Regions from separate parts of the Citrobacter braakii genome, predicted to be linked through region 2. Evidence: predicted binding sites of a transcription regulator. Region 2 holds the regulator's gene; the other holds the start of a gene.
The links. Region 2 encodes PhoB, which activates phosphate uptake and scavenging genes when phosphate is short. Its sites were predicted from a motif close to CTGTCATAAAACTGNCNNAT; they were not measured.
Positions count from the first base shown of each region.

Region 1 (16,096 bases), 2.2 Mb from region 2:
GATGCGGCAATGGTAGCCGACATGCGTGAGAAATGCGGTCCGGATTTCTGGTTGATGCTCGATTGCTGGATGAGTCAGGACGTGAACTATGCCACCAAACTGGCCCATGCCTGCGCACCGTCTAATCTGAAGTGGATCGAAGAGTGTCTGCCGCCGCAGCAGTATGAAGGCTATCGCGAGCTGAAACGTAACGCCCCGGCGGGGATGATGGTCACCAGCGGTGAACACCACGGGACGCTGCAGTCCTTCCGCACACTCTCAGAAACCGGCATCGATATCATGCAGCCTGATGTGGGCTGGTGCGGTGGGTTAACCACGCTGGTGGAAATTGCCGCTATTGCTAAATCGCGCGGACAGCTGGTGGTGCCGCATGGTTCCTCGGTTTACTCGCACCACGCGGTAATCACGTTCACCAATACCCCGTTCAGCGAGTTTTTGATGACCAGCCCGGATTGTTCAACGATGCGTCCACAGTTTGATCCGATCCTTCTGGACGAACCGGTACCCGTCAATGGCCGCATTCATAAGTCGGTGCTCGACAAACCAGGATTTGGCGTCGAGCTTAACCGCGACTGCAATCTGAAGCGCCCTTATAGCCACTAATGACCAGTGCGTTGCCAATGCCACGGCAACGCCCTCATTTCTTTGAGGATCTTGCTATGAGTACCACGTTACTTGATGGTGTGGTGAAGAAAAACCGCGCCCGTTTGATTCCCTTTATGCTGGCGCTGTATGTGCTGGCGTTTCTTGACCGCTCGAACATCGGTTTTGCCAAAGAGACCTATCAGATTGATACCGGTCTGAGCAACGAAGCTTATGCGTTGGGCGCGGGGATTTTCTTTGTGGTTTACGCCTTTCTGGGGGTTCCTGCCAACCTGTTGATGCGTAAATTTGGTGCCAGAACCTGGATTGGTACCACCACGTTGCTGTGGGGATTCCTCTCTGCGGCGATGGCATGGGCGGATACTGAATCGAAATTCCTGATTATCCGTACTCTGCTGGGGGCGGCAGAGGCGGGCTTCTTCCCCGGTATGATCTACCTGACGTCCCAGTGGTTCCCCCAGCGTAACCGCGCCAGCATCATGGGGCTGTTCTACATGGGGGCGCCGCTGGCGTTAACCCTGGGATCGCCGCTTTCCGGTGCGCTGTTGGAGATGCACGGGTTTATGGGGCATCCGGGATGGTTCTGGATGTTCGTTATCGAAGGTTTACTGGCGGTAGGCGCGGGTGTTTTCACCTTCTTCTGGCTGGATGATACCCCGCAGCAGGCGCGTTTCCTGAGCGCGGAGGAAAAGGCGATGCTCATTAGCCAGTTGACAAGTGAAGAGGAAAAAAAGGTCACTTCACGCCTGTCGGATGCGCTGCGTAATGGCCGTGTCTGGCAACTGGCGATTATCTATCTGACGATCCAGGTGGCGGTGTATGGCCTGATCTTCTTCCTGCCAACTCAGGTTGCTGCGTTGTTAGGGACAAAAGTGGGCTTTACGGCTTCGGTCGTGGCGGCAATACCGTGGGTGGCGGCGCTGTTTGGTACATGGCTTATTCCTCGCTACTCCGATCGCACCGGCGACCGGCGTAATGTTGCCGCGCTGACGCTGCTGGCGGCAGGAATCGGCATTGGCCTTTCCGGGCTGGTTTCACCGGTACTGGCGATTGTGGCGCTCTGCGTCGCGGCGGTCGGTTTCATTGCGGTACAGCCGGTGTTCTGGACGATGCCAACGCAACTTCTTTCCGGGACAGCTCTGGCGGCGGGGATCGGCTTCGTCAACCTGTTTGGTGCCGTCGGCGGCTTTATTGCTCCCATTCTGCGCGTCAAAGCCGAAACGGTGTTTGCCAGCGATGCGGCGGGTCTGCTGGTCCTCGCGGGCGTCGCGATTATTGGCTCGCTAATCATCTTTACGCTGAGTGTGAACCGTTCAGTTTCACAAGCAGGCGCTGCGCATCATTAATCTTATCTACGTTGTAAGGATCGTTATGAACGCATTGTTATCAAATCCCTTCAAAGAAGGATTACGCAAAGGGGAAGTCCAGGTCGGCCTGTGGCTTAGTTCGACCACCTCTTACATGGCGGAGATTGCCGCGACGTCGGGCTATGACTGGCTGCTGATTGATGGAGAACACGCGCCGAACACGGTGCAGGATCTTTACCATCAGTTGCAGGCGATTGCGCCTTATGCCAGCCAGCCTGTGGTTCGCCCGGTGGAGGGCAGTAAAGCGTTGATCAAGCAGGTGCTGGATATTGGCGCGCAGACGCTGCTTGTCCCGATGGTCGACAGCGCAGAGCAGGCGCTTCAGGTGGTTTCCGCGACTCGTTATCCACCGCTCGGCGAGCGTGGTGTCGGCGCCAGCGTGGCACGGGCGGCGCGCTGGGGGCGTATCGACAATTATATGGCCCAGGCTAATGAATCACTCTGCCTGCTGGTACAGGTCGAAAGCAAAGCGGCACTGGATAATCTGGATGCCATTCTGGACGTTGACGGTATTGACGGTGTCTTTATTGGCCCGGCGGATCTTTCTGCGTCGTTGGGCTATCCGGATAATGCCGGACACCCGGAGGTGCAGCGGATCATTGAGCAAAGCATTCGCCGTATTCGCGCAGCCGGAAAAGCAGCCGGTTTCCTCGCTGTTGACCCAGCAATGGCGCAGAAATGTCTGCAATGGGGAGCAAATTTTGTCGCGGTAGGCGTGGATACCATGCTTTATACCGAAGCGCTGGATCGCAGGCTGGCAATGTTTAAGCCAGACCAGAGTAAGCAAACGTTGAAAAGTAGTTATTAATATCGGGCCCGGTGGTGTAGCGCCATCGGGCCTGAAATAGCTCCTAATGGTGATGCTCTGTCACGTCGTCAGCAGAAAATCCGGTAATGGTCAGGACTGTCTCATGATCGATGCCTCGCTCCAGCATCATGCGGGCAATACGTAATGCTTCTTCTCGTGTTCCTTTTAGCCAGCCTTCCTGCAATCCATTGTGATGGCCTTCCTGGCGTAGTTTCTCTGCGATCGTCATCAATTTCTCCTTGTTATGGGGTGAGCGCCCGGCAATTTCACGGATAAATTCGCTGACATGAGAAGCCTCACCGCGCTGTAGCAGATAATTAAACAGCGTTTGCAACTGGCTGTCATTAACGGTACGAGTAACTAAAAGCGCGACCAGCCTGTCCACCAGTCCCATCACATCGCGATCGCGGATATGTTTTTGCATCAGTTCAAGTAGAGCGATACGCCGATGCTGCATAATCTCGTCGTCAGATACCACAGTGATGTCCACTAGCGGAAATGCTTCTGAGTAAAGCTTGCGCGCCAGTTGTGGGTAATCAAATTCGTCCAGCCAGTTGAGCGACCACGGATACGGGCTCTGTTGCCCGTGATAAAAAAGCATGGGGATAACCAGAGGTAGCGTTCTGTATCCGGCATCCAGGTGATATTGCATGGCGGCAGTGGCATAACGCATCAGGCGAAATGCCATGTGTTGTACCGCTGTACTCTGATGTTCGATAACGCAGTAGATGTAGCCTTCACCTTCGCGGGTTTTTAACGACCACAATACGTCGGAATAGTAAGCACGGAGATCCTTTTCGATAAAACTGGTAGGCTCCAGCTTCAGCGTTTGCAGGTCACATATCTCGCGTAATGCGACGGGAAGGTGAATTTCAAGAAAATCGCGAGCCATCTCAGGATAAGAAATTATCTTTTTAAAAACCGCATCATGCGGTGTTGATGTTGCTGATTTAGCCATGGTAGTCCGTCACCAGAGGAAGAAGATGGCGTGACGGTACCCACGGATGACGCGGGCTGCATTCGTGGAATTGATTCTTTGCGTGGAGGAGTCAGAGATAAATACGTCCGGTTGCAACGTATTCAGTTATGTACAACGGCATTCGCAAAAATGCCCGGTAGCCAACGCCACCGGGCAACAGAATTAACCTAACGCTTTGGCAAGCAGGGTGATGGGGTGTTCGCAGCGTTTGCTTGTCGACATCTCAATCTGCCATTTACAGGTTTCGCAGTCGGTGACGACGATATCAGCGCCGCTGTCTTCAATCTGGCGGAACAGCGGTGCGCCAATGGACTGCGATGTCGGGTAGTTTTCCTTTTTAAAGCCGTATGTCCCGGCAATCCCGCAGCATTGCGAGTCCAGCACCGTTAGCTCCAGCCCTGGAATTTGTCGTAGCAGTTCCAGCGTGTAGAGCGTCCAGCCCATTTTCTCCATGTGGCATGGCGTGTGGTAGACCACTTTCAGCGGCAGCGTTTTCAGCGGCAGCGTTTTGCCTTCATCCAGCTTGCGCCACAGCCAGCGGGTTGCCAGTTCAATGTGTTCGCGTAGACCTGAGTTGTCGACGTCCAGCACTTCCGGATATTCATCACGCAGCGCAAAGGTGCAGGTTGATGAGGTGGCGATCACCGGAATGCCTTTGCCGTCAATTGCTTCTCTGAGGGAGGCCACGTTGCTCACCGCCTGCTTACGCGCTTTATCGGTAAAGCCGTTGGCAATCAGCGGTACGCCGCAGCATTTCTCTTTGCTCAGCAGTTGCACCCCGGTTCCCATCGCATTCAACACTTTGATCAGGTCTTTGCCGAGCTGCGGATGGTTATAATTCACAAAACAGCCGTGGAAAAAGGCAACCTGATCCTGATATTGCGCTTGCTGTGCGGCAACGCTGCGATACCAGCGGCGGAAGGTACCGAAAGAGTACTTCGGCAGCGTACGGCGATGGTCGATTTTTAGCGCGTAATCCAGCAACTGACGCACCGGTTTGAGTGAGGTGGCGGTATTCACTATCGGGGCGAACGGTGTGGACACGCTACCCATCAAATCGGTATGGCTTAAGACGAAGTTACGCAGCGACGGACGCGTAGTGTCGTATTTGGCGCGCGCGCGTTGGATGATATCGCCAATCTTCACATCTGACGGACAGGCCACTTCGCAGCGCTTACAGTTGATGCAGTATTTCAGCGCATCGTCATATAACGCGCCATCTTTCAGGCGCAGACGCTCACCGTCCGGTCCGGCCTGTTTAGGACCAGGGTAGTTCGGATTGACGCGACTTACCGGGCAGGCCGTGGTGCACACCGTGCATTTGATACAACTTTCAAAACGTGTGTCGCTCATTGCTGGCCTCCTGCACGTTTCGCAATATGATGTGCGGCGTGTAAGGCGCTAACAGCGCACACGCCGCCTCCGCAACCCTGGGCGATAGGGTCGAATCCGCCGAGAACGGAACCGATGGCATACATGTTCTCTATCGTTTGTCCCGCCAGCGACGGGCGCAGCCCGGCATCGGTCGTAACGCCAAATTGCTGCCACGGTTGTGGGTCGAAGACGTCACGCTCATACCACTCGGCGCGCGTGGCGGTTTGCTGTACATCCAGCCCCAGGATAGGTTCGTAGATGGCCTCACGCGTGGCGACCAGCCCGCTGCTGAAGAAGCTGCCGCTGGCGAGCACGGCGAAACGTGGCCGCAAAGGAATATCGGCATGATTACGGGTCCAGATTTCGCTGACCACGCCGTCCTGACAGGTGATTTTCTTCACTTCATCACCCGGCATCCAGACGCCGCCCTGGCGCACAAACTGGCGCTGCAATTTGTTATGCAAACGCATACCCAGTACCGAAGGCGGTAGGGTCGGTAACAGCGTCAGCGAGCAGGGGAGGCGCTCGTTAAGCCATTGCCAGAGCTGTTCATCCGCCAGACCGAAGCAGGCCGGCATAATTATCATGTCGCAGGTTTTTGCTACTGGCAGTAAAGCGTCATAGAGCAGCGACCATTTATCTTCGTTATCCAGCAGGCGCGCAATATTGACGGCGCGAAACTCGGTCGGGTTATCACGCAGGACATCCAGCTCAGGCAGATCGATTTCTGCCGTCTCGACGCTGAGATTGCGTTGACGCAGCGACGCCGCGGCGAGATGTGCCTGAAAATCCAGTAAACCGCTAATACCTACAACGCAGATACGCTGCGCGGACAGCGGCCAGACCGGAACTTCCGGGGAACTTAACCAGGTTGAGCGCAGCGTTCCCAGCGGGGTGATGCGTTGATGTGACTGATGTACCTTGCCTTGCAAATGCGTTCCGCATTCTTCCAGCAGATTTTGCGCCTGCTGGGCCAGCTCCAGGACGTTGTGCGTTCCGATGGTGCTGTACGGGTGCGCGGGTGCCTGAGTGCGCAGCGCATTCAGGCCTGCTTCTATATCCGTCACCGGTTGGCCATCGGGTAAGTTGCTGAGCAAATCCAGTGAGCCGGAGGAGAAATGCAGGGCGCTTTGGCCGCGAGTGACAATCGTGCAGCGTAAACCGCTTTTTTGCAGTTGCAGGCCGCACAGTAGTCCGGCCAGGCCGCCGCCGATAATGACGGTATCAAATTTCATCCTGGTGCTCCTTTTCCAGACCGCACAATCCCTGATAGACCCAGCGTGTGAATTCGCTTTCGCGCAGCGCATCTCCCCAGGCGATAGGCTGCACGCCTTTCCAGCGTTCATTGAGGAAATCGGAAAGCTGAGTGATAGATTGCGCGGCGGTGGTGACATTAAAACGTTGCAGCAAACCTGCGGCGCGGCAGGCACACAATTCGCCCTGGCAGGTCCCCATTCCAACACGGGTACGGCGACGCAAATCCAGCAGGCTGTTGACGGTCAAATTCTCGACGGCGTACTGCACTTCACCTGCAGTGACCGCTTCGCATTCACAGACCAGGCTGCGGTGCTGACGACCTTCGCTAAGCCACGCAGGGGTGCGATCGCCGTGACGGTAGACCGCTGAGCCGCGCAGTGGCGCGGGCAACGAGATCACGCGTTTGAGCGTATGCTCGGTCGATTCTTGTGAGCCAGGCAGCGCCGTGTCTGCCGTTGTGCAAGGTTGGGTATTGCCCAGTTTACGGCAAACGGCATCGGTGGCCCACTCTGCCATCAGGCGGTAGGTCATCAATTTGCCGCCGGTAATGGTGATAAACCCGTCCAGTCCGTCACGCTGGGCGTGATCGAACAGTACAATCCCACGGCTGACGTTACGTCCACTTGGATCGTCGTCGCTGGCTACCAGAGGACGCACGCCGGAGTAGGCGCGTAAAATGCGCGTTTTCGCCATAATCGGCGCCAGTTTTTCGCCTTCACGCAGCAGTATATCGACCTCTTCTGCGGTGACGCGGTTGCTGTCGATATCATCGTAATCAATGTGCTGTGAGGTGGTGCCAATCAGCGAAATGGTATCACCGGGCACCAGGATATCGGCGTCAGACGGCTTACGACAGCGGTTGATGACATGCTGGTTAATGCGGTGATCCATAATCAGCAGCGAACCTTTGGCCGGGAACATACGGATGCTCAGATCGGCATATTCCGCAATGCGCTGGCCCCAGATCCCGGCGGCGTTGACGACTACCGGTGCATGCAGAGACTGCATCTCACCCGTCAGATGATTGCGTACGTTCACGCCGCAAACCGTTGCCCCTTCACGAATCAGTCCCGTCACTTCATGCGCCGTTAAGATTACTGCGCCATGCTCACGCGCATCCAGCATGTTGGCGGCGGTTAAGCGGAAAGGATCAACCGTGCCGTCCGGCACTTTTACCGCGCCAATCAGCTGTGGGTTGACGGAAGGTTCGATAATGCGCGCCTGCTTAGGGTCAATTGCTTCTGCGCGAATACCGGCCTCTTCACAGGCGCGAATAAAGGTTGCCTGGAAGGAGAGTTCATCTTCCGGCAGGGTAATAAACAGACCGTCCGTCGGCTCAACGCAATGACGGGCGATACGTTTGAGAATTTGGTTTTCGCTGATGCACTCCCGGGCAGATTCAGCGTCGGTGACGGCGTAGCGTGCACCGCTGTGCAGCAGACCGTGGTTACGTCCGGTCGCCCCTGTGGCGATATCGTGGCGTTCCACTAAGATGACGCGCAACCCGCGCAGCGCACAATCGCGTGCGATCCCTGCACCTGTTGCTCCTCCACCAATGATAATCACGTCACTTGTTTGCGAGTCGCGAATTTTCATTGTTTTTCCTCACAGTTCGTTTTTTATCATTTAGCCACATAAAAAACATGGATTGTTTGATTTCGCGCATAATCGCTCATTATTCGAAAATGAAACGTGATTTCGTGCGCCTTTATGAACATTTGTCATAAATCTGTAACAATATGTGCAGCGTTTCACATTTTTGTTATGTATCTTTCCTTAACATCGCGGCCACACTGGGAGCGGTAGGGTAGTAATGACGAACTGCAGTGTTTACTTCGAATGAAAGACGGCCACGGAGGCTACACTATGTTGAGCATTTTTAAACCAGCGTCACACACGGCGCGTTTGCCTGCAGCGGAGATCGACCCGACATATCGTCGATTACGTTGGCAGATCTTTCTGGGGATATTCTTTGGCTATGCCGCGTACTATCTGGTACGTAAGAACTTTGCCCTTGCGATGCCGTATCTGGTTGAGCAAGGTTTCTCGCGTGGCGATCTGGGTTTTGCGTTATCCGGTATCTCCATTGCTTACGGATTTTCGAAATTCATCATGGGGTCCGTTTCGGATCGCTCGAATCCGCGCGTTTTCCTGCCAGCGGGTCTGATTCTGGCCGCCGCAGTCATGTTGTTCATGGGCTTTGTGCCGTGGGCGACTTCGAGCATTGCGGTTATGTTTGTGCTGCTGTTCCTCTGCGGATGGTTCCAGGGAATGGGGTGGCCGCCGTGTGGTCGTACCATGGTGCACTGGTGGTCGCAGAAAGAGCGTGGGGGCATTGTCTCCGTCTGGAACTGTGCGCACAACGTGGGCGGTGGTCTGCCTCCTCTGTTGTTCCTGCTGGGTATGGCCTGGTTCAATGACTGGAAAGCGGCGCTGTACATGCCTGCTTTCGGTGCGATCGTCGTCGCGCTGTTTGCTTTTGCTCTGATGCGTGATACGCCGCAGTCTTGTGGCCTGCCGCCTATCGAAGAGTACAAGAACGACTACCCGGACGATTACAACGAGAAAGCGGAAGAAGAGCTGACTGCGAAGCAGATCTTCATGCAATACGTACTGCCGAACAAACTGTTGTGGTACATCGCTATCGCCAACGTGTTTGTTTATCTGCTGCGCTACGGCATCCTGGACTGGTCCCCGACCTATCTGAAAGAAGTGAAACATTTCGCGCTGGATAAATCATCCTGGGCCTACTTCCTGTATGAGTATGCGGGTATTCCGGGCACGCTGCTGTGCGGCTGGATGTCGGATAAAGTCTTCCGTGGCAACCGTGGTGCGACCGGCGTGTTCTTTATGACGCTGGTGACTATCGCGACTATCGTCTACTGGATGAACCCGGCAGGCAACCCGAACGTGGATATGGCTTGTATGATTATCATCGGCTTCCTGATCTACGGTCCGGTAATGTTGATTGGTCTGCATGCGCTGGAACTGGCACCGAAAAAAGCGGCGGGTACGGCGGCTGGCTTTACCGGTCTGTTTGGTTATCTCGGCGGTTCCGTAGCGGCGAGCGCCATTGTTGGCTATACCGTTGACTTCTTCGGTTGGGACGGCGGCTTTATGGTGATGATTGGCGGTAGCGTGCTGGCGGTTATTCTGCTGGTGGTCGTCATGATTGGCGAAAAACGCCATCACGAAGAGATCGCACTGAAGCGTAACGGGGGCTAATAGATGAAAACCACATTGAAAAGTCTCAGCGTGGCGCTAATGCTGACAGGTATTGTGGTGAGCAGCGCGGCGGTTGCCGCAGAAAAAATCGTGATTGCGCACCGTGGCGCCAGCGGTTATCTACCGGAGCATACGCTGCCAGCAAAAGCGATGGCTTATGCTCAGGGGGCTGATTACCTGGAACAGGATTTGGTGATGACCAAGGACGACCATCTGGTTGTCCTGCATGACCACTACCTTGACCGCGTCACCGATGTTGCCGAGCGTTTCCCGGATCGTGCGCGTAAAGATGGGCGCTACTACGCTATCGACTTTACGCTGGATGAGATTAAATCGCTGAAATTTACCGAAGGCTTTGATATCGAAAATGGCAAAAAGGTCCAGACCTACCCAGGGCGTTTCCCGATGGGTAAATCTGATTTCCGTGTGCACACTTTCGAAGAAGAGATTGAGTTCGTTCAGGGATTAAATCATTCAACCGGTAAAAACATTGGCATTTACCCGGAAATGAAAGCGCCGTGGTTCCATCATCAGGAAGGGAAGGACATTGCGGCTAAAACGCTGGAAGTGCTGAAAAAGTACGGGTACACCGACAAGAATGACAAGGTTTATCTACAGTGTTTTGATGTCGCAGAGTTAAAGCGCATTAAGAATGAACTGGAACCGAAGATGGGGATGGATCTCAATCTGGTACAGTTGATTGCGTACACTGACTGGAATGAAACTCAGGAGAAAAAGCCGGACGGTAGTTGGGTTAATTACAACTACGACTGGATGTTTAAACCGGGTGCCATGAAGCAGGTTGCGCAGTATGCGGACGGCATTGGGCCGGACTATCACATGCTGATTGATGAGAAGTCGAAGAAAGGCAATATCTCGTTAACGGGCATGGTACAGGACGCGCATCAGAATAAGATGGTGGTGCATCCTTATACCGTTCGTGCCGATCAACTGCCGGATTACACCACTGACGTAAACCAGCTGTATGACATTCTGTATAACAAGGCGGGCGTTGACGGGCTGTTCACCGACTTCCCCGACAAAGCAGTGACATTCCTGAATAAAGAGTAATGGCACAAGGTCTGTGATGCACCTCCGGTCACAGGCCTGGTTGGATCAAACGTTATTAACGGCTAGATAAGGCCGTCTGCCGTCAACGTGGCCATACCTGCCTCCAGGAGAAATAAAGAGCTGCCGTCCATCGGCGGCTCTTTTTTAGTCGTAATTTTTATCCCGCCACGCGTTACAGCTCTATTTCAATATCGCCTTTTGCCCGACAGCAGCAGGGCAAAATTTCACCTGGCTGAATGAAGGCCAGAGGTTCGGCAATCCAGTCGACCTGTCCCGCTACCAGACGGGTACGGCAGGAGCCGCAATAACCTGCGCGGCACTGGTATTCAACTTCAACATTGTGCGATTCGAGCGCGGCAAGCAGGGAAGGGTGTTCATCCTGGCACAGCAGTTGTGTGCCAGAGATGCGCAGAGTAACGCGGCCCATCAGAGCTGGAAGTTACTCAGGTCGTCGGTATCGACTTCCGAATCGATCTGGCCGACCAGGTAAGAGCTGACTTCCACTTCCTGCGGCGCAACCTGCACGTTATCAGACACCAGCCAGGTGTTGATCCATGGGATTGGGTTAGAGCGGGTCTGGAACGGCAAGTCGAGTCCGACAGCCTGCATACGGATGTTGGTGATGTACTCAACGTACTGGCACAGAATATCTTTGTTCAGGCCAATCATTGAGCCGTCACGGAACAGATAATCCGCCCACTCTTTTTCCTGCAGCGCGGCCTGTACGAACAGGTCGTAACATTCTTGTTTACACTCTTCGGCGATTTCCGCCATTTCCGGATCGTCCACACCGCTGCGCAGTAGATTCAGCATATGCTGGGTCCCGGTCAAATGCAGGGCTTCATCGCGGGCGATCAGGCGAATAATTTTCGCGTTGCCTTCCATCAGTTCGCGTTCGGCGAAGGCGAAGGAGCAGGCGAAGCTGACGTAGAAGCGGATCGCTTCCAGCGCGTTCACGCTCATCAGGCACAGATACAGCTTCTTCTTCAGTTCACGCAGGCTTACGACAACCGTTTTACCGTTAACGGTATGCGTGCCTTCGCCCAGCAAATGCCAGTAGCTGGTCATCTCAATCAATTCGTCGTAATAGCTGGAAATGCCTTCCGCGCGTTTCTGGATCTGCTCGTTGGTGACGATGTCATCAAACACCACCGCCGGATCGTTCACGATGTTACGAATGATGTGGGTGTAGGAACGGGAGTGGATCGTTTCTGAAAACGCCCATGTTTCCACCCAGGTTTCCAGCTCAGGGATCGAGATTAACGGCAGCAGCGCCACGTTCGGGCTACGTCCCTGAATGGAGTCCAGCAGCGTTTGATACTTCAGGTTGCTGATGAAGATATGCTTTTCATGTTCCGGCAGCGCCTGGAAGTCGATGCGATCGCGAGAAACATCAACTTCTTCCGGACGCCAGAAGAAAGAGAGCTGCTTTTCGATCAGTTTTTCGAAGATGTCATATTTTTGCTGATCGTAGCGGGCGACGTTCACCGGCTGGCCGAAGAACATCGGTTCCAGAAGTTGGTTATTTTTCGTCTGTGAAAAAGTGGTGTATGCCATTGATGTGAATCCTTTGTGGGATGAGTGCCGGATGGCGTTACAAGCACCCTTTCCGGCCTACAAACCAAGCTACTGTAGGCCGGGTGAGCCTGGTGCCACCCGGCATCGTTCATCAGATCTTACATGCGCCGCTTTCGCAGCCATCGTCCTGAATGGACGGCACCAGATCGTCCTGAGAATCTTCCGCACCGTCACGGGTGTTTTGATAATACAGCGTTTTGACACCAAATTTGTAGGCGGTGAGCAGGTCTTTCAGTAACTGCTGCATCGGTACTTTTCCGGATGGGAAGCGCGACGGATCATAGTTGGTGTTGGCGGAAATCGACTGATCGATAAATTTCTGCATGATACCTACCAGCTGCAAATAGCCATCGTTGTTCGGCATTTCCCACAGCAGTTCGTACGCGTCGTGCAGGTGTTCGTAGTCCGGCACGACCTGGCGCAGAATACCGTCTTTCGACGCTTTGATGCTCACATAGCCGCGCGGTGGTTCAATACCGTTGGTGGCGTTAGAGATCTGCGAAGAGGTCTCCGATGGCATCAGGGCTGACAGCGTGGAGTTACGCAGACCGTGCGTTTTGATGGATTCGCGCAGTTGTTCCCAGTCCAGATGCAGCGGCTCGTTGACAATAGCATCGAGATCTTTTTTATAGGTATCGATCGGCAGAATACCTTTGGAGTAGGTCGTTTCGTTAAACCACGGGCACGCGCCTTGCTCTTTCGCCAGCTCGTTAGAGGCTTTCATCAGGTAATACTGAATGGCTTCAAAGGTTTTGTGAGTCAGGTTGTTCGCGCTGCCGTCAGAATAACGCTTACCGTTTTTCGCCAGCCAGTAGGCGTAGTTGATCACGCCAATACCCAGCGTACGGCGACCCATCGCGCCGCGTTTGGCGGCAGGAATCGGATAATCCTGATAATCGAGCAGCGCATCCAGCGCGCGCACCGCCAATTCGGCCAGCTCTTCCAGCTCGTCCAGGCTGTTGATAGCACCGAGGTTAAATGCGGACAGCGTACACAGCGCAATTTCGCCGTTTTCGTCGTTAACGTCGGTCAGCGGTTTGGTCGGCAGGGCGATTTCCAGGCACAGGTTAGACTGGCGCACCGGAGCGACAATTGGATCAAACGGGCTATGGGTGTTGCAGTGGTCAACGTTCTGAATATAGATACGCCCGGTAGAGGCACGTTCCTGCATCATCAGAGAGAACAGTTCAACGGCTTTCACGCGTTGCTTGCGGATACTGTCGTCGTTTTCATATTTGGTGTACAGACGTTCGAATTCGTCCTGGTCAGCGAAGAACGCATCATACAGGCCCGGGACGTCGGACGGGCTGAACAGCGTGATGTCGCCGCCCTTCAGCAGACGGGTGTACATCAGTTTGTTGATCTGTACGCCGTAGTCCATGTGACGCACGCGGTTGCCTTCGACGCCACGGTTGTTTTTCAGGACCAGCAGGCTTTCAACTTCCAGGTGCCACATTGGGTAGAACAGCGTTGCAGCACCGCCGCGTACGCCGCCCTGGGAGCAGGATTTTACCGCGGTCTGGAAGTGCTTGTAGAACGGAATACAACCGGTGTGGAACGCTTCTCCGCCGCGGATCGGGCTACCCAGCGCACGGATGCGACCGGCGTTGATACCGATGCCGGCGCGCTGGGAAACGTATTTCACAATCGCGCTGGAGGTGGCGTTGATGGAGTCCAGGCTGTCGCCGCACTCGATCAGTACGCAGGAGCTGAACTGACGGGTAGGGGTACGCACGCCAGACATAATCGGCGTCGGCAGCGAAATTTTAAACGTAGAAACGGCGTCGTAGAAACGTTTTACGTATTGCAGACGCGTTTCACGCGGATAGTTAGAGAACAGGCAGGCCGCTACCAGAATGTAGAGGAACTGCGCGCTTTCATAAATCTCACCGGTAACACGGTTTTGTACCAGGTATTTACCTTCTAACTGCTTCACCGCAGCGTAGGAGAAGGTCATATCACGGTCGTGTACGATGAACGAGTCCATCTGCTTGAACTCTTCTTCCGTGTAGTCTTCCAGCAGATGATTGTCGTATTTGCCCATTTCAACCATTTTCACGACATGGTCGAACAGTTTCGGCGGTTCAAACTCGCCGTAGGCTTTTTTGCGCAGATGGAAAATCGCCAGGCGAGCAGCCAGGTACTGATAATCCGGTGCCTCGCGCGAGATCAGGTCGGCGGCAGCTTTGATGATTGTTTCATGGATATCGGATGTCTTGATACCGTCATAAAACTGAATGTGGGAGCGCAACTCGACCTGAGAAATCGATACGTTATTCAGTCCTTCTGCCGCCCAATCCAGAACTCGGTGGATTTTGTCGAGATTGATGCGCTCTGTACTACCATCACGCTTTGTCACCAGCAGACTCTGATTCATGTGGTTTTTTACCTGTCCGTGAAAGAAAAAATATCCCCCATATTATCCACAAAGTCATGTTGTGACTAAGTCTGTGGATAAATACTATATGTAGGGGTTGTTTGATAAAGTAGACGCTATATGGTGAGTATTCTAGTAGGGATTCTTTTCAGTACAAGAGTTGATTTTGAGGTTAAATTGAGGTTGCAAAAGGGTAATAATCGCTAAGTGCGCGTCTTATAAGGCCTGGCGAGGATGTCAATAATTGAGAAAAAAAATAGAAAATTTGATCGAGTGCTGATTTCTTCATCTAAGGCAAGGTAAGTTCTTATGACCTGGCGCAAAAATTGCCCTGACGATCCTACTCAGGATTGGTAGGCGATGCGCAGGCCCGAAAGCTGCGCACTATCAGGCACTGTGCCGGATTGCGGCGTTGCACGCCTTATCCGGCCGGGTGGAGGGGGTTAATCTGCTTGCGCGGTAGTGTGTAGCATATAGTTCACATCAACGCCGGGGCCGAGTTTAAAACTGTTGGTGATCGGGTTGTAGTGCAGGCCGGTCATATGACGCTCTTTCAGCACGGTCTGGTCAACCCACTCTAACAGTTCAGCCGGCTTAATGAATTTTTTCACATCATGCGTGCCTTTCGGCACCATACGCAAAATATATTCCGCGCCGACCACCGCCATTAGCCAGGATTTGCCGTTGCGATTAAGCGTGGAGAAAAACACTTCGCCGCCCGGTTTGACCAGTCTGGCGCAGGCCCTGACCACCGACTGCGGGTCCGGTACGTGCTCCAGCATTTCCATGCAGGTCACAACGTCATACTGATGCGCATGTTTTTCCGCATGTTCTTCAACCGTTTCTTGAACGTATTCCACCTGGATACCACTCTCCAGCGCATGCAGTTTTGCTACCTGTAACGGTTCAAAGCCCATGTCCAGACCGGTGACGGTTGCGCCTTCGCGCGCCATGCTTTCTGCCAGAATGCCGCCGCCGCAGCCGACGTCGAGTACCTTTTTACCAAACAGGCCGCCTGAGCGCTCCGTGATATAGCCCAGGCGCAGCGGGTTAATACGGTGCAGTGGCTTAAATTCACCCTCAAGATCCCACCAGCGTGACGCGACTGCTTCAAACTTGGCAATTTCTTCCTGATCAACGTTGTGAGTTACCGGAGGTTTTTCGGCATTCATTGGGGCTTCTACTCCTAAATTTGCGATGCAAATGAGTATATCAGCCTGACGGGATGAATAAAGCCTCTGTCAGGGGGGAATCCATTTACCTGAATCTGCACGGATGTGTTATAATTTGCGACCTTTGAATCCGGGATACAGTAGAGGGATAGCGGTTAGATGAGCGACCTTGCGAGAGAAATTACACCGGTCAACATTGAGGAAGAGCTGAAGAGCTCCTATCTGGATTATGCGATGTCGGTCATTGTTGGCCGTGCGCTGCCGGACGTCCGAGATGGCCTGAAG
Region 1 covers NZ_CP045771.1:2,579,105-2,595,200, forward strand. Annotated here, with positions in the region: gene rhmD (L-rhamnonate dehydratase) at 1-603, shown strand, start outside; gene GFC06_RS11945 (MFS transporter) at 660-1,949, shown strand; gene yfaU (2-keto-3-deoxy-L-rhamnonate aldolase) at 1,975-2,778, shown strand; gene GFC06_RS11955 (Rpn family recombination-promoting nuclease/putative transposase) at 2,822-3,736, opposite strand; gene glpC (anaerobic glycerol-3-phosphate dehydrogenase subunit GlpC) at 3,920-5,110, opposite strand; gene glpB (glycerol-3-phosphate dehydrogenase subunit GlpB) at 5,107-6,366, opposite strand; gene glpA (anaerobic glycerol-3-phosphate dehydrogenase subunit A) at 6,356-7,984, opposite strand; gene glpT (glycerol-3-phosphate transporter) at 8,255-9,613, shown strand; gene glpQ (glycerophosphodiester phosphodiesterase) at 9,617-10,684, shown strand; gene yfaE (ferredoxin-like diferric-tyrosyl radical cofactor maintenance protein YfaE) at 10,857-11,111, opposite strand; gene nrdB (class Ia ribonucleoside-diphosphate reductase subunit beta) at 11,111-12,241, opposite strand; gene nrdA (class 1a ribonucleoside-diphosphate reductase subunit alpha) at 12,354-14,639, opposite strand; gene ubiG (bifunctional 2-polyprenyl-6-hydroxyphenol methylase/3-demethylubiquinol 3-O-methyltransferase UbiG) at 15,083-15,811, opposite strand; gene gyrA (DNA topoisomerase (ATP-hydrolyzing) subunit A) at 15,971-16,096, shown strand, end outside.
Region 1: a site for PhoB is predicted at 8,107-8,126, ahead of glpT (glycerol-3-phosphate transporter). Genes of this name have one in related genera too.

Region 2 (16,096 bases):
TAACCGCCGCCATTGGGAACTGTTACTGCGTAATGAATTTGATAATTGCCGCCGCTACCAGCGTGACGCCACGTTACTGATTATCGATATCGACCATTTTAAGAGCATCAATGATACCTGGGGTCACGACGTTGGGGACCAGGCGATTGTCGCGTTGACCCGCCAGTTGCAGATGACCTTACGCGGTAGCGACGTGATCGGGCGCTTTGGCGGTGATGAGTTTGCGGTGATTATGTGCGGCACGCCGGCAACCAGCGCGATTGCGGCGATGTCTCGTGTTCACGAACGACTTGGTCAACTGCGTTTATCCTGCGCGCCGCAGGTTGCTCTGCGGATCAGCGTGGGCGTTGCGCCGCTGACCGCAGAAACCGAGCATTATCGAGAATGGTTAAAGTCGGCGGATATGGCGCTCTACAAAGCAAAGAATTCCGGACGTAACCGCACTGAGGCGGCGGCCTGACGTCCGGCGGTGTTAACTCAGGAGCGGCTGAGTTTTTCCGACTGCTCCATGCACTTAATCATCGCTTCAATCACTGATGAACGAAAACCTCGTTCTTCCAGGACGCGTACCGCTTCAATGGTGGTTCCGCCAGGCGAGCACACCATATCCTTCAGTTCTCCGGGATGTTTACCCGTATCCAGCACCATCTTTGCCGACCCCATTACTGCCTGCGCCGCGAATTTATAAGCTTGCGCGCGAGGCATGCCACCCTGCACGGCGGCGTCCGCCATCGCTTCAATAAACATAAACACATAGGCCGGGGCTGAACCACTAACGCCAACGACCGGATGAATCATTGCCTCCGCAATGACTTCCGCTTCGCCAAAGCAGCGGAAGATATTCAGCACGTCGGCCGTGTCTTCTGGCGTGACTAAGGCGTTCGGCGTGACGGAGGTCATTCCGGCATTCACCAGTGACGGCGTGTTTGGCATCGCGCGAATGATTTTACGGTCATGGCCCAGCGCGCGGGCGAGCTGATCGAGGGTGACGCCAGCGGCAATCGAGACGACCAGGGAGTCTTTGTTCAGGCTGGAGGTAATTTCGCTCAGCACTTTAATCATGATGCCTGGTTTTACGGCCCCAAAAACGATGTCAGCGATTTGCGCGACCTCTTGCGCAGACTGCGCCGCATTAATACCGTACTGGTCGTGCAATGCAGCGACTTTATCGGGGGAAGGGGTGTAGACCCAGATTTGTCCGGGGAGAACCTGGCCGCTGGCGATCATGCCGCCAAGTATCGCTTTGCCCATATTACCGCAGCCGATAAAACCGATTTTCTTGTCCATTTTGTCACTCCCTATGCGTGATATTCATTGTTTTACCTGGGAAAGCTAAGCTTAGCGCGGATTGAATATGTGCAGAAGGATAAACAGCACTTTGCCTGTAAGTAAAAGCACGCGACAATGTGCAACTGCACATCAGTGGGGAGAAATTATGACAATATGGGTGGATGCCGATGCGTGTCCGAATGTGATTAAAGATATTTTGTACCGCGCTTCTGAGCGCATGCAGATGCCGCTTATTTTGGTAGCCAACCAAAGTTTGCGCGTCCCGTCTTCGCGGTTTATCCGCACATTACGTGTTCCCGCCGGGTTTGACGTGGCGGATAACGAGATTGTACGTCAGTGTAGTGCCGGTGATTTAGTGATAACAGCGGATATCCCGCTGGCGGCAGAAGTCATTGAAAAAGGTGCGGCGGCGCTTAATCCGCGCGGTGAACGTTATACCGAAGCCACGATCCGTGAGCGTCTGATGATGCGTGATTTTATGGATACGCTACGCGCCAGCGGTATTCAGACCGGCGGGCCGGACAGCCTTTCACCACGAGACAGGCAGCATTTTGCTGCTGAGCTTGATAAGTGGTGGCTGGAAGTACAGCGTAGAAAATAAAGCGTGTAATTTATTATTTACACTTTATTCATGGTGAATTCTTGTTATAGTAGGGGTTAATAGGTACAGCTACCCTATATGTAATCTTTTCTTTACGTTTTGGCGATGTACTAGTTTGGTGATATGATTATATCTTTAACCGCATCAGATCCCGCTCGCTCGCGGCTCCCTGGGGAATTTCTGTAATGACGCAACCTCTTTATCTTGTCGGCCCCCGGGGGTGTGGTAAGACAACTACCGGTATGGCGCTGGCGAAGGCTATCGATTTCCAGTTTGTCGATACCGATCGCTGGTTGCAATCGCACGTGCAGATGACCGTGGCGGAGATCGTCGAAAGGGAAGGATGGGAAGGGTTTCGTGCCCAGGAGACGAGCGCTCTGCAGGCCGTCACAGCCCCAGCAACGGTTGTTGCGACCGGCGGCGGCATCATTCTTACCGAATTTAATCGTCATTACATGCGCAGCCACGGCGTGGTTATCTATTTAAGCGCACCGGTATCAGTACTGGTTGATCGTCTGGAGGCCACGCCTGAAGAGGGATTGCGCCCAACCTTAACCGGTAAGCCGTTGACTGAAGAGGTGCAGGAAGTGCTCGCCCAGCGCGATGTTCTGTACCGTGAAGCTGCGCACTACATCGTTGATGCCACCCATAAACCTGCGCAGGTGGTGGAAGACATTCTTGAGATACTGGCGCAGGCAGCGCCACGGTTACAGGGCGGTGTCTATACTTAATGTTCATCCAGTGAAAAGGAAGAACTATGCCGACAAAACCACCTTACCCACGTCAAGCGAACATTGTTACGGTTGAAAAGGGTACGCCAGGCCAGACGGTAACCTGGTATCAACTTCGAGCCGATCACCCTAAACCGAATACGTTGATCAGTGAGCATCCTTCTGCGCAGGAAGCCATGGATGCCAAAAAACGCTACGAAGACCCCGATAAAACCTGATATTAAGCACCGTCCTGGCACGAGTCTGAAAAGTGCCAGGACGGGCGTTCATCACATTTTCTTAAATTTCGCCGTATACAGTTAAAATTGAAAATTAAGCAATAACAATCCAGTACCGGAATGATTTGGAATCTTTACACAATACACCGCCGATCAACTGCTACGCTTTTGAGCATTTGTAGCGCAGGTCAGCGCCCGGCACTTGCCCGGGATTTCACAGCAAAGTAATAAGATGGTGGAGCAACAAATGAGTGCGTCGTTGGCTATCCTCACGATTGGCGTGGTGCCGATGTGTGAGGTGTTACCGCTCCTGACGGAATATATCGATGAACAGCACATTACTCACCACAGTCTGCTTGGACAGATGCGGCGAGAAGATGTGATGGCTGAGTACGGCGTTTCGCCCGGTGACGAGCCTTTATTAACGCTGCTCAGCGACCACCAACTTGCGCATGTCTCACGCCAGAAGGTAGAGCGCTCGCTGCAAAGTATCGTGGAGGTGTTGGATAACCAGGGCTTTGACGTGATCCTGCTGATGAGTACCGCCTCAATCGCTCGCCTGACCGCCCGCAATAGCATTCTATTGGAGCCGTTACGTATTATCCCCCCGCTGGTGGCCTCGATTGTCGATGGGCATCAGGTCGGGGTTATTGTCCCCGTCACCGAATTGCTCAAAGCCCAGACGCAAAAATGGCAGGTGTTACAAACACCACCAGTGTATGCCGTGGCGAATCCGATCGAAGGTAGCGAACAACAATTGATTGATGCCGGGAAAGAACTGCTGGAGCAAGGCGCGGATGTGATCATGCTGGATTGTCTGGGGTTCAATCAACGCCATCGCGATTTACTGCAAAAATCGCTGGATGTCCCGGTTCTTCTGTCTAATGTGTTGATTGCCCGACTGGCTTCGGAACTGTTGGCGTAATTTTGCGTGACAGGTGGAACGTCAGCCCCCTATATTGGTTCTCAACTTAATCACGAGATAGGGCCAGTTGTATGCTTCAAAGTAATGAATACTTTTCCGGCAAAGTAAAATCGATCGGTTTTACCAGCAGCAGTACTGGCCGCGCCAGTGTTGGCGTGATGGCTGAAGGCGAATATACCTTTAGTACTGCGGCGCCTGAAGAGATGACTGTCGTTAGCGGCGCACTGAACGTGCTGCTGCCGGGGGAAACCGAGTGGAAGGTGTATGCCGCAGGGGACGTGTTCAACGTACCGGGCAACAGCGAGTTTCATCTGCAGGTGGCAGAGCCAACATCCTATCTTTGCCGCTATCTGTAAGCATAGAAATGACGAATGGCGACATTGTGCCGCCATTCGGTAAGTACGGCTTAACGTTGCGCTTCGCCGCCTAATCCTTCCACCAGACTTTTAATCAGCGCCGCCAGTTCACCCGTCATCAGGATGAAATCGGCATCAAAACGCTGAGCATAATCTTCGCGGTCAATATCTTCGTTCTGATCGCGCAGCTCGTCGCTAAACTTCAAACGCTTAATAGAGCCGTCGTCACACATCACGAACTGAATGCGCTGCTGCCAGTCGAGGGCCAGCTTGGTGACCAGTTTGCCCGCTTCGATATGCACGGCGATTTCGTCGCAGACCAGATCCTGCTTTTTCGCGCGGATCACGCCGCCGTCTTCAAGGATCGCTTTTAGTTCGGCTTCATCCAGTAACTGGAATCCCTGTGCCGTTGTACCGGAACGAACCCATTCGGTCAGCGTCAGCTCAATGGGGTTTTCCATCGTCAGCGGAACGACCGGCAGCGAACCGAGACTCTTACGCAGCAGCGCCAGCGTATCTTCGGCTTTCTTCGCACTCGCGCAATCAACCATGATCAGATCGTTGACGGTATCGATCCACATCATCGTCTGGCTGAAACGGCTAAAGGCGCGCGGCAGCAATGAGTGCAGAACTTCATCTTTCAGCGAGTCTTTTTCGGTCTTCTTGAGTTTGCGACCTTGCTCAGCTTCCAGTTTGAAAATTTTGGCTTCCAGCGCCTGTTTGATAACCGGCGACGGCAGAATTTTTTCTTCTTTGCGGGCGCAGATAATAATTTGGCCATTGGCGGTATGCGTTAATGCATCGCTGTGCGATCCCATCGGCGGAACCCAGCCCATTTTTGCCATATCCTGGCTACCGCAAGGGGTGAACGTCATTGATGCCAGCTGTTTTTCCATCTCTTCGGCACGCAAAGAAACATCGCGGCTAAGACGGTAAACCATTAAATTTTTGAACCACAGCATGATAATTTCCACGGCCTTGTCGTTAAATCCAGCGGGCATGATAGCGAATTGTCGCTATGCTTGCATTGTTAATCGGGAAGAGGAGCAAACAGTGCGTATAGGTATCGATTTAGGCGGTACGAAAACGGAAGTTATCGCGCTTGGCGATGCAGGCGAACAGCTTTTTCGCCATCGCCTGCCCACGCCGCGTGATGATTATCGGCAAACGATAGAAACCATCGCCGCGCTGGTGGAGATGGCGGAAAAGGCCACCGGGCAGTCGGGAACCGTCGGGATGGGCATTCCCGGTTCAATTTCGCCCTACACCGGAGTGGTGAAGAATGCCAACTCGACCTGGCTTAACGGGCAACCTTTTGACAAAGACCTGAGTACGCGTCTGAATCGCGAAGTGCGGCTGGCAAATGATGCCAACTGCCTGGCGGTTTCTGAAGCCGTTGATGGTGCAGCGGCGGGGGCGCAAACCGTGTTTGCGGTGATTATCGGTACAGGATGTGGCGCAGGAGTGGCGCTGAACGGCCGGGCGCACACGGGCGGGAACGGTACTGCGGGCGAGTGGGGGCATAATCCGCTGCCGTGGATGGACGAAGACGAACTGCGTTATCGGCAGGAAGTGCCCTGCTATTGCGGCAAGCAAGGCTGCATTGAAACCTTCATTTCCGGAACCGGTTTTGCCACCGACTACCAGCGTCTGAGCGGTAAGTCGCTCAAGGGCAGTGAAATTATCAGTCTTGTTAATGCCCGGGATGCCCAGGCGGAACAGGCGTTGAGTCGGTACGAGCTGCGTCTGGCGAAATCACTGGCACATGTGGTGAATATTCTCGATCCGGATGTAATCGTGCTGGGCGGTGGAATGAGCAATGTCGACCGACTGTATCAAAACGTACCAACGTTGATTAAACAGTTTGTCTTTGGCGGCGAGTGCGAAACGCCTCTACGCAAGGCGCTGCACGGTGACTCCAGCGGCGTGCGCGGCGCGGCCTGGTTGTGGCCGCAGGAGTAATGTTCGCGTTGCCGGGTAGCGCAGAGGCTATCCGGCAACGGGAGTCATCCGGGATACGCTGCGCTTCAGGCGACCGTAGAGCAGCAGCGACGACATTGCAGAAAACGACAGCAGCGCCGCCGGCAACGTCACGTAGTTGTAGGCAAAGCCCAGCGTCAGCATCATACCACCGCACCAGGCGCCAATCGCGCTGCCGAGATTAAAGGCAATTTGCCCTCCTGCCGCACCCAGCAGCTCACCCCCTTTAGCATTTTGCAGCAGCAAAATTTGCAGCGGCGCCGACAGGGCAAACAGGCCCGCGCAGCAAATAAAGGCGAAGATCAGCGACGCGGCTTTGATCCCGCCAAAGGCAAAGAGCAGCAGCAGAGCCAGCACAATTACAAAGTCGGTTATTACCGCAATACGCAGCGGCGTATAGCGGCCAGAAAGGCGACCGCTCAGCAGACTTCCCAACACCATTCCCAATCCCACCAGCATCATGATGAGGGTCATCAGCGCTTCGGAAAAGCCGGAGATGAACATCATGTACGGTTTGACGTAGCTGAACCAGGCGAAAACCCCGGCGTTACCAAACATGGTGGCGGAAAAGATGAGCCACGGGGCGGGGGTTTTCAAAAAGTGAAATTGTTCGCGCAGTTTCCCTTTTGCTTCATCGCTGATGTTGGGTACCCAAAAAGTTATCGAGACCATCACGGCGATATTAAAGACGGCTATCAGCAGAAACGTGTAGCGCCAGCTAAATTCCTGGCTCAGCCAGGTGCCGATGGGAATGCCAATCAGATTAGCAACGGTCATACCCGAAACCATGCCCGCGACGGCGGCGGTGACTTTTCCCGGACGGGCCAGCTTCGACAGGATAATCGCGCCAACGCCAAAAAACGCGCCGTGTGGAAAGCCGGAAACCAGCCTGCCCACCGCCAGCATTAAATATGAGGAGGAGAGGGTGAAGATGGCGTTGCCGATCACGCACAGCGTGACCAGAAACAGCAGAATGTGCTTGAGAGAAAAGCGGTTGGAAAAGAGCGCAATAATAGGCGCGCCCAGCACCACGCCAAAAGCGTAAAACGAAATCATATGGCCAGCGGCAGGGATGGAAATTCCCACGTCCCGCGCCAGCTCGGTGAGTACACCCATGATGCCAAACTCGGCCATGCCCAGCCCAAATGTCCCCAGAGCTAAAGAGAAAATGACTTTTTTCATACCACCTGCCAACAAGAAAGACGCACGATGTGCGCCATAGCGGCGAACGTTCGCCGCCAATAGAGATAGCTTGCGGATAAGCGAAGTGGAATGCCATTTCATATCCGTCTTTGTGTATTCACGATCGTGCTATGTGCCGTGCCGGATAGCGCTGGCGCATATCCGGCCTCCAGGAGCCGAACTGCTATCAGGCATCAACTGCAAACATTTTATCGAGTTTGCTGTAGCCCAGTCCGTTGATTTTTTTGACCTTGATCTGTACCGGAATGCGTTCTTTCATCGCTTCAACGTGGCTGATGACACCAATGGTTTTGCCAGTGGCGTTGAGCGCATCGAGCGCATCCAGGGCGGTATCCAGCGTTTCGCTGTCCAACGTGCCGAAACCTTCGTCGAGGAACAGGGAGTCAATTCGCGTTTTGTGGCTGACCAGATCGGACAACGCCAGCGCCAGCGCCAGACTCACGAGGAAGCTCTCGCCGCCGGAAAGCGTACGCGTGTCACGCACGGCATCGGCCTGCCAGGTATCAACCACTTCCAGCTCCAGCGCTTCGCTGGCCTTGCGCTGCAACAGATAGCGACCGTGCAGACGGGTCAACTGGTTGTTGGCAAGCCAGACCAGATTATCCAGCGTCAGCCCCTGGGCAAACTTGCGGAATTTATCTCCCTCTTTCGAGCCGATCAGCGCGTTCAGATAGCCCCAGTCTTCGACCTGCTGTGCGACTTTCGCAATCTCGAGCATCAGCGCCTGCTGCTGCTGGCGGTTTTCTCCATCCTGCTTGAGCTGCTGGCGAATTTCGCCCTGACGAGTGGTGTTCTCCCGTAGCTGCTGGGTGAGTTGCGCCAGCGCGTCGTGAAGATGTTGCACGGTGAGCGTGAGATCCACCCCGATTGGTAGCTGTTGTTGATGAGTCGCCAGCGCCTGCTGCGCCTGATTAAGCAGCGTTTGCGCCTGCTGTCGCTGGCTTTCCAGTGATTGCTTCAATTGTTCAAGGCGGTTAAAGGTCTCTTCATCCAGCAGGGCGGCAACAAAGGCGTCGCGATCGGCAAAGATGCTGGCCTGCAATGCGGTATCAAACTGCGCCTGAATTTCTGCAGCGCGCTGAACCTCCTGCGTCTCCTGCTGCTGTAAGGTTTGCCACTGCCCCTGTAAAGAGAGGCAATCGTCGTGCACCTGCCGCCAGTTTTCCAGCGACAGATTCTCAATGTTTTCACCAAGCGCATCGGTTTCAGGCAGCGTTTCCAGCACCGGCGCAAGCTGGGCGATTCGAGCCTGTAATTCAGTCAGTTCGTTCTGGCGCTGCTGCCACATTTGCGCTTCGTTCGCCCGTTCGCTCAGCCATGAGGCGACTTCACCCTCGGCCGGAAGGGACAGACCATGACGGGCCAGCTCGGCGGTTAGCGTTGCCTGACGCTGGTCAATATGCTGCTGGAGCTGAGTAATCTGCTCTGTGTGTGCGGTGATTTGCGCTTGCAGGGTATGACGCAGACTCAGCTGGTGAAGCTGCTGCTCGTGCTCTTCCTGGGCGGCAAGCCACGGGGCGATGTCATCCTGCGGTTGCAGCGTCACGTTGAGGCTGGCGGTGACGGTCTGCCACTCTTGAGTAAGTGCTTGCTCTTCCTGAGAAAGCGTTTGTACTTCGCGTTCATCGCGCTGAAGTTGCTGGGTTATCGCCTCGAGTTGACCGCGTAGCGTTGAACCCTCATCGGCAAGCGTTTTGACCTCTTTTTCCAGCGCTTCACGCCGTGTCTGATTCACACTCAGTTCGAGCGTTTGATAGCGCTCAATCGCCGGGTGCGTGGTGGAGCCGCAAAGTGGGCAAGGCATGCCGGATTGCAATAGTGCCCGCTGGCTTTCCAGATCTTTGATGCGGGCTTCCTGCTCGCAAATGATTCTCACATCGGCAAGCTGCTGATTTTTATCTTTATAGCGCTGACGCTTTTCTGTAAGCACCGCATTGCGCTGGGCCAGCTCCTGCTGACGCTGCACAAGCGTGGCGCGTAGCTGCGCCAGTTGCTTTTGCTTCGGGGCGATTTGCCCGTGCAGATTACTCAGCCGCTGGCGTAACGGACGAAGCTGCACATGTTGCGCCAGCGCTTCCGTTACCTGTTGTACCGAAAGGGTCAGCGTGGGAAGCGCCAGCGCATCGAGCTTGCGCGTGTCGTTCTCTCGCAACTGCTGCCACTGGCGCAGTTGGACGCTGGCGTCGGACTGTTGGGCCAGCAGCGCTTTCCATCCTGCCAGTTCGCTACTCCACAAGCGGAAGCGGTCATGTTCCTTCAACCAGTCGGTTAACGTTTGCTGTCCGGCGAGCATAGCGGCTGACTGCGTTTGTGCCTGCTGACGAATACGTCCGCGCAGCGCTAAGCTGCTTTGTAAGCGAGCATTCACTTCCTGAATCTTCTGTCGCGTACGGTCAATCGTAGCCGTTTGTTCCTGGATTCGCTCCCAGTGTGGGCGTAACGCTCTGGCCGGGAGTGCCAGACTCAGCGCCGCCAGTTGCGGCTGCGCGTCTTCCTGCGCCTGAAGTGCAGCCTGTAATGCCTGCTGGTGGCGGTTTATCTCCGCCTGTAGCTCATTTTGCCGCATGAGCCAGTTGAGGTGCTGCTGCTGGGCTTGTTGGCAGGTAAGATATTGTTTTTCTTCGTCAGTAAGTACCTGCAAACTTTCTGTCAGGGATTGCAGCTGTTCTGGCGTTAACAGCGCAACACCGCTGGCCTGGGCCTGCAATTTTTCCAGTTCCGTACGCGCTGATTTGTGCTTTTCAAATACCATGGCGGAGATTTGGCCGTAGATCTCAGTGCCGGTCAGCTCTTCCAGCAGCTCGGCGCGTTCTTTCGGTTTGGCATTGAGAAATGCGGCAAACTGCCCCTGAGACAGCAGCATCGAACGGGTAAAACGTCCGTAATCCAGCCCGGTAAGCTCGGCGGTCATCTCCAGCTTATCTTTGACCTTATCGGCGAGGATTTTACCGTCGGAGCAGCGGGCCAGCTCTACGCGAGGGACCTGCAGATTGCCCTCCGGCTGATTGCGTGCCCGGTTCTGGCTCCAGAATGCGCGGTAGGCTTCGCCCCGCACCTCAAACTCGACCTCGGCCAGACACTCCGCGGTGTCGCGGGTCATCAGGTCGTTTTGCGACTGTGACACGGTATTCAGGCGCGGCGTTTCGTGGTACAGCGCAAGGCAAATTGCGTCCAGCAGGGTCGTTTTTCCCGCACCCGTTGGTCCGGTGATGGCGAATAACCCGTTGCTGGCAAACGGTTCTGCCGTAAAATCGACTTTCCATTCTCCCTTCAGGGAGTTGAGGTTTTTCAGGCGCAGGCTGAGAATTTTCATGCTTCAGCCTCCCCGGCGAGCGTTTGTAAGGTTGCGCTAAACAGCTGGTTAAGCCGCTCACGCTGCGGTTCTTCGAGTTCTTCCAGCGCCAGGCGGCGGTCAAAAACCTCTGCCACGCTCAGCTCGCTTAACGTTTCACGTCGTTCATTGGCCATAATGCGTTCGCGCTGTTCACGACTGCGGCGCACCAGTAGCACCTCTACCGGTAAATCTTCGGTTAAGGCCTGGATCTTACGTTGCATATCATGCAGGTAGTCGTCGGTGGTGATTTCAATATCCAGCCACACCGGTGGCTCTTGCTGCACGCCGCGCCACTGCTCAAGCTGGGTAGTAATGGCGGCTAAATCGCCTTTCAGTACCGCAAGCTGCTGCGTAACCGGCACGGTGAGATTTTCAACGGCGCTAAGTTTCCCCGCGTCAAAGCTCACCAGATGTACACATTTGCTTTTGCCGCACTCGTCAAAACTGAGGGCAATCGGCGAGCCGCAGTAGCGAATATGTTCCGTGCCGCCGATAACCTGCGCCCGGTGAATATGTCCCAGCGCGATGTAGTCTGCCGGTGGGAAGTTTTGCGCCGGGAAGGCGTCCAGCGTACCGATATAAATGTCACGTACGGCGTCGCTTTTACTGGCTCCGACGGTGGTCAAATGCCCGGTCGCAATGATGGGAAGATTGTGGTCGCCGCGCAGCGTGCAGGCATCCTGATACTGCTGCTGATAATAGTCGGTGATTGCGCCCAGTAAATGCTGCTGTTTTTCTTGTCCTGTCAGCCCAGCCTGGCTGGTGATGATGTCGCGCGGACGTAAAAAAGGCACCGGACACAGGATCGCCCCCGGCGTACCGTCGCGTAGCGGCAGTATCTGCGGCCCATGGCCAGCGCTGGCAACCACCGTGGTGTTGAGAAACGCCAGAATATCGCGGGATTCATTGAGCGTGGCGACAGAGTCGTGGTTGCCTGCCAGCACCACCAGATGACAGCCGGTTTGCTGCAGATTGACGACAAAACGGTTATACAGCTCACGGGCATAGCTAGGCGGTGAGCCGGTATCGAAAATATCGCCTGCCACAATAATGGCATCCACCTGCTGGGATTGTGCCGTTTCCAGCAGCCAGTCGAGAAAGGCCTGATGCTCGGCGGCGCGGCTCTTGCTGTAGAAATTTTGGCCCAGATGCCAGTCAGACGTGTGAAGGATGCGCATAAGAGTTCCATGACGGTAAAACAATGGCGGGGATTATAACCCTTCACGAGTGGGAATATCTTGTCTCCGGGCTGTCATAATTCGCCGGGCTGCGTTAAACCTGGACTATCTTTTCATAAATCTGTCATAAAACTGACGCATAATGGCACTGTATTGATGGCAAACGATTTAATTACAAACAGGGCAAATCATGGCGAGACGTATTCTGGTCGTAGAAGATGAAGCTCCAATTCGTGAAATGGTCTGCTTCGTGCTCGAGCAAAACGGATTTCAACCCGTTGAAGCCGAAGACTATGACAGTGCTGTGAACCAACTCAATGAACCCTGGCCGGATCTCGTCCTGCTTGATTGGATGCTTCCCGGCGGCTCGGGTCTACAGTTTATTAAACATCTCAAGCGCGAAGCGATGACGCGGGATATCCCGGTGATGATGCTGACGGCGAGGGGGGAAGAGGAAGATCGCGTCCGGGGGCTGGAAACCGGCGCGGATGACTATATTACCAAGCCCTTTTCTCCCAAGGAGCTGGTGGCGCGTATTAAAGCAGTTCTGCGTCGTATTTCACCGATGGCGGTGGAAGAGGTTATAGAGATGCAGGGGCTAAGCCTTGATCCCACCTCGCATCGCGTGATGACCGGCGAGGATCCGCTGGATATGGGGCCGACCGAATTCAAACTGTTGCACTTCTTTATGACTCATCCCGAGCGTGTCTACAGTCGCGAGCAACTCCTCAATCATGTCTGGGGAACCAATGTGTACGTGGAAGACCGGACAGTGGATGTGCACATCCGCCGCTTACGTAAGGCGCTGGAGCACAGCGGACACGATCGTATGGTGCAGACGGTTCGCGGGACGGGATATCGTTTTTCAACCCGCTTCTGACTGACAAGAATCAGGGCCTGAAGGAATAGGCCGTATAGGGAGTAAGACGTTTGCTAGAACGATTGTCATGGAAAAGGTTGGTACTGGAGCTGATCCTGTGCTGCATACCGGCATTTATCCTTAGCGCTTTTTTCGGTTACCTGCCCTGGTTTTTACTGGCGTCGGTAACGGGCCTGCTTATCTGGCATTTCTGGAATTTATTACGTTTGTCCTGGTGGCTATGGGTCGACAGAAGCATGACGCCGCCGCCGGGGCGAGGCAGTTGGGAGCCGTTGCTGTACGGGCTGCATCAAATGCAACTGCGCAACAAAAAGCGCCGTCGTGAACTGGGTAATCTGATTAAACGTTTTCGCAGCGGGGCGGAATCGCTACCCGACGCGGTGGTGCTGACCACTGAAGAAGGCGGTATCTTCTGGTGTAACGGACTGGCTCAGCAGGTTCTGGGACTGCGCTGGCCGGACGATAGCGGGCAAAATATTCTTAACCTGTTGCGCTACCCGGAATTTACACAATATCTGAAAACGCGCGATTTTAGCCGACCGATCAATCTGGTACTCAATACCGGACGGCATCTGGAAATTCGCGTGATGCCCTATACCGATAAGCAACTGCTGATGGTGGCGCGCGACGTTACCCAGATGCATCAACTGGAAGGTTCACGACGTAACTTTTTCGCCAACGCCAGCCATGAACTGCGTACGCCTCTGACGGTGTTACAAGGGTACCTGGAAATGATGCAGGAGCATCCGCTGGAAGGGACGACGCGTGAAAAAGCGCTGCATACCATGCGCGAACAAACGTATCGCATGGAAGGGCTGGTGAAACAGCTGCTGACGCTGTCAAAAATTGAGGCTGCTCCGACGCTACTGCTGAATGAGAAGGTCGATGTGCCCATGATGCTGCGCGTGCTCGAACACGAAGCGCAAACGCTGAGCCAGCAAAAACATACGTTTACCTTTGATGTTGATAACAGCCTGAACGTGCGGGGTAACGAGGAGCAGTTGCGTAGCGCTATCTCGAATCTCGTCTACAACGCGGTGAACCATACGCCAGCGGGAACGCACATTACCGTACGCTGGCAGCATGTGGCGTCGGGGGCGGAGTTTTGCGTGGAAGACAACGGTCCAGGCATTGCCGCCGAGCATATTCCACGCTTAACCGAACGTTTTTATCGTGTGGATAAGGCGCGATCGCGGCAAACGGGCGGCAGCGGACTTGGTCTGGCCATCGTTAAGCATGCGCTGCATCATCACGACAGTCGCTTGAATATCGAAAGCGAACCAGGCGTTGGGACGCGATTTAGTTTCGTGATCCCGGAACGTTTAATTGCCAAAATTAACGGTTAAGGCGCATTCGTAAGATAATCTTTCCAAAAGCCAGCGCAAGCTGGCTTTTTCTATGCGGTCAATATAACCATCCTGAATTTTACGACGTTTGGTTGTTTTTTGTTCGAACTATTACCCATACCTTTTTCCATGAAATGGTGTTTTGTGCTAACCCCATTTTTCATATCGCTATATTGTTCTGGTTTTGGGATCCCACCTTGCTTTAAAACGTTATAAGCGTTTAAATTGCGCTCCAGGTGCTGTCATACCGACTGCATTTACGCGGTAAATCGAAAAACTATTCTTCGCCGCGCCAGTCTGGGAGTGTTTCCCGCTGGAATTGAGCAAAAATGCCGCTGTATTGTCCCCCAGGGAAAGGCAAAAATTTATTATTTTCAACACCACATCCACAGGCAGTAAGACTTTATGACCCATCAGTTAAAATCGCGCGATATTATCGCTTTGGGATTTATGACATTTGCACTGTTCGTTGGTGCAGGTAACATCATCTTCCCCCCAATGGTTGGTTTGCAGGCAGGTGAACACGTCTGGACTGCGGCTTTTGGCTTTTTGATTACCGCCGTTGGCCTGCCGGTACTTACCGTTGTCGCGCTGGCGAAAGTCGGTGGTGGTGTGGACCGACTGAGCACGCCTATCGGTAAAGTCGCTGGTTTGCTGCTGGCGACCGTGTGCTACCTGGCTGTTGGACCGTTATTTGCTACGCCGCGTACCGCAACGGTCTCTTTCGAAGTCGGGATTGCACCGCTGACCGGTGACTCCGCGCTGCCACTGCTTATCTACAGCGTGGTCTATTTCGCGATTGTGATTCTGGTTTCGCTGTATCCGGGCAAACTGCTGGATACGGTTGGTAATTTCCTGGCTCCGCTGAAAATCCTGGCGCTGGTGGTCCTGTCTGTCGCCGCAATCGTCTGGCCAGCAGGCCCGATCAGCAATGCGATGGAAGCCTATCAAACTGCGGCGTTTTCTAATGGCTTCGTGAACGGGTATCTGACCATGGATACGCTGGGCGCGATGGTATTTGGTATTGTTATCGTCAACGCCGCTCGCTCGCGTGGCGTTACTGAAGCGCGTCTGCTGACCCGTTATACCGTTTGGGCGGGTTTGATGGCGGGTGTGGGCTTAACGCTGCTGTATCTCGCGTTGTTCCGTCTGGGTTCAGATAGCGCAATTCTGGTCGATCAGTCTGCTAACGGCGCGGCAATTCTGCATGCGTATGTTCAGCACACCTTTGGTGGCGCAGGGAGCTTCCTGCTGGCGGCGTTGATTTTCATCGCCTGTCTGGTCACCGCTGTTGGCCTGACCTGCGCGTGCGCAGAGTTCTTTGCCCAGTACGTTCCACTGTCTTATCGTACGCTGGTATTTATCCTCGGCGGCTTCTCGATGGTGGTCTCTAACCTGGGTCTGAGCCATCTGATTCAGATCTCTATTCCGGTGCTGACGGCTATCTATCCGCCATGTATCGCACTGGTTGTATTAAGTTTTACCCGCTCATGGTGGCATAATTCTTCCCGCGTCATTGCACCTGCGATGTTTATCAGCCTGATTTTTGGTATCCTTGATGGCATTAAAGCTTCTGCAATTGGCGACGTGTTACCGGCCTGGACCCAGCGTTTACCGCTGGCGGAGCAGGGGCTGGCGTGGTTGATGCCAACAGTCGTGATGGTGGTCCTGGCAGTTATCTGGGATCGTGCAGCGGGTCGACAAGTGACCTCCAGCGCACACTAATATCACTGACAATAAGTTTTAACCACGGGGCTATTAACATGGCCCCGTGGTTTTTTATTGTGTTAACAGGTTAGGAATCGATGGAAAGTAATAACAAGCTAAAGCGTGGGCTGAGCACCCGGCACATTCGCTTTATGGCATTAGGTTCAGCAATTGGTACCGGGCTGTTCTACGGCTCGGCCGATGCCATCAAAATGGCGGGGCCAAGCGTGTTGCTGGCCTATATTATCGGCGGCGTAGCGGCGTATATCATTATGCGCGCGCTGGGCGAAATGTCCGTTCATAACCCTGCTGCCAGCTCCTTCTCGCGCTATGCGCAGGAAAACCTC
Region 2 covers NZ_CP045771.1:4,738,992-4,755,087, reverse strand. Annotated here, with positions in the region: gene adrA (diguanylate cyclase AdrA) at 1-460, shown strand, start outside; gene proC (pyrroline-5-carboxylate reductase) at 478-1,287, opposite strand; gene GFC06_RS22450 (YaiI/YqxD family protein) at 1,436-1,891, shown strand; gene aroL (shikimate kinase AroL) at 2,077-2,622, shown strand; gene yaiA (protein YaiA) at 2,649-2,840, shown strand; gene GFC06_RS22435 (AroM family protein) at 3,088-3,765, shown strand; gene ppnP (pyrimidine/purine nucleoside phosphorylase) at 3,837-4,121, shown strand; gene rdgC (recombination-associated protein RdgC) at 4,172-5,083, opposite strand; gene mak (fructokinase) at 5,175-6,083, shown strand; gene araJ (MFS transporter AraJ) at 6,111-7,283, opposite strand; gene sbcC (exonuclease subunit SbcC) at 7,471-10,617, opposite strand; gene sbcD (exonuclease subunit SbcD) at 10,614-11,816, opposite strand; gene phoB (phosphate response regulator transcription factor PhoB) at 12,007-12,696, shown strand; gene phoR (phosphate regulon sensor histidine kinase PhoR) at 12,747-14,042, shown strand; gene brnQ (branched-chain amino acid transporter carrier protein BrnQ) at 14,448-15,767, shown strand; gene proY (proline-specific permease ProY) at 15,848-16,096, shown strand, end outside.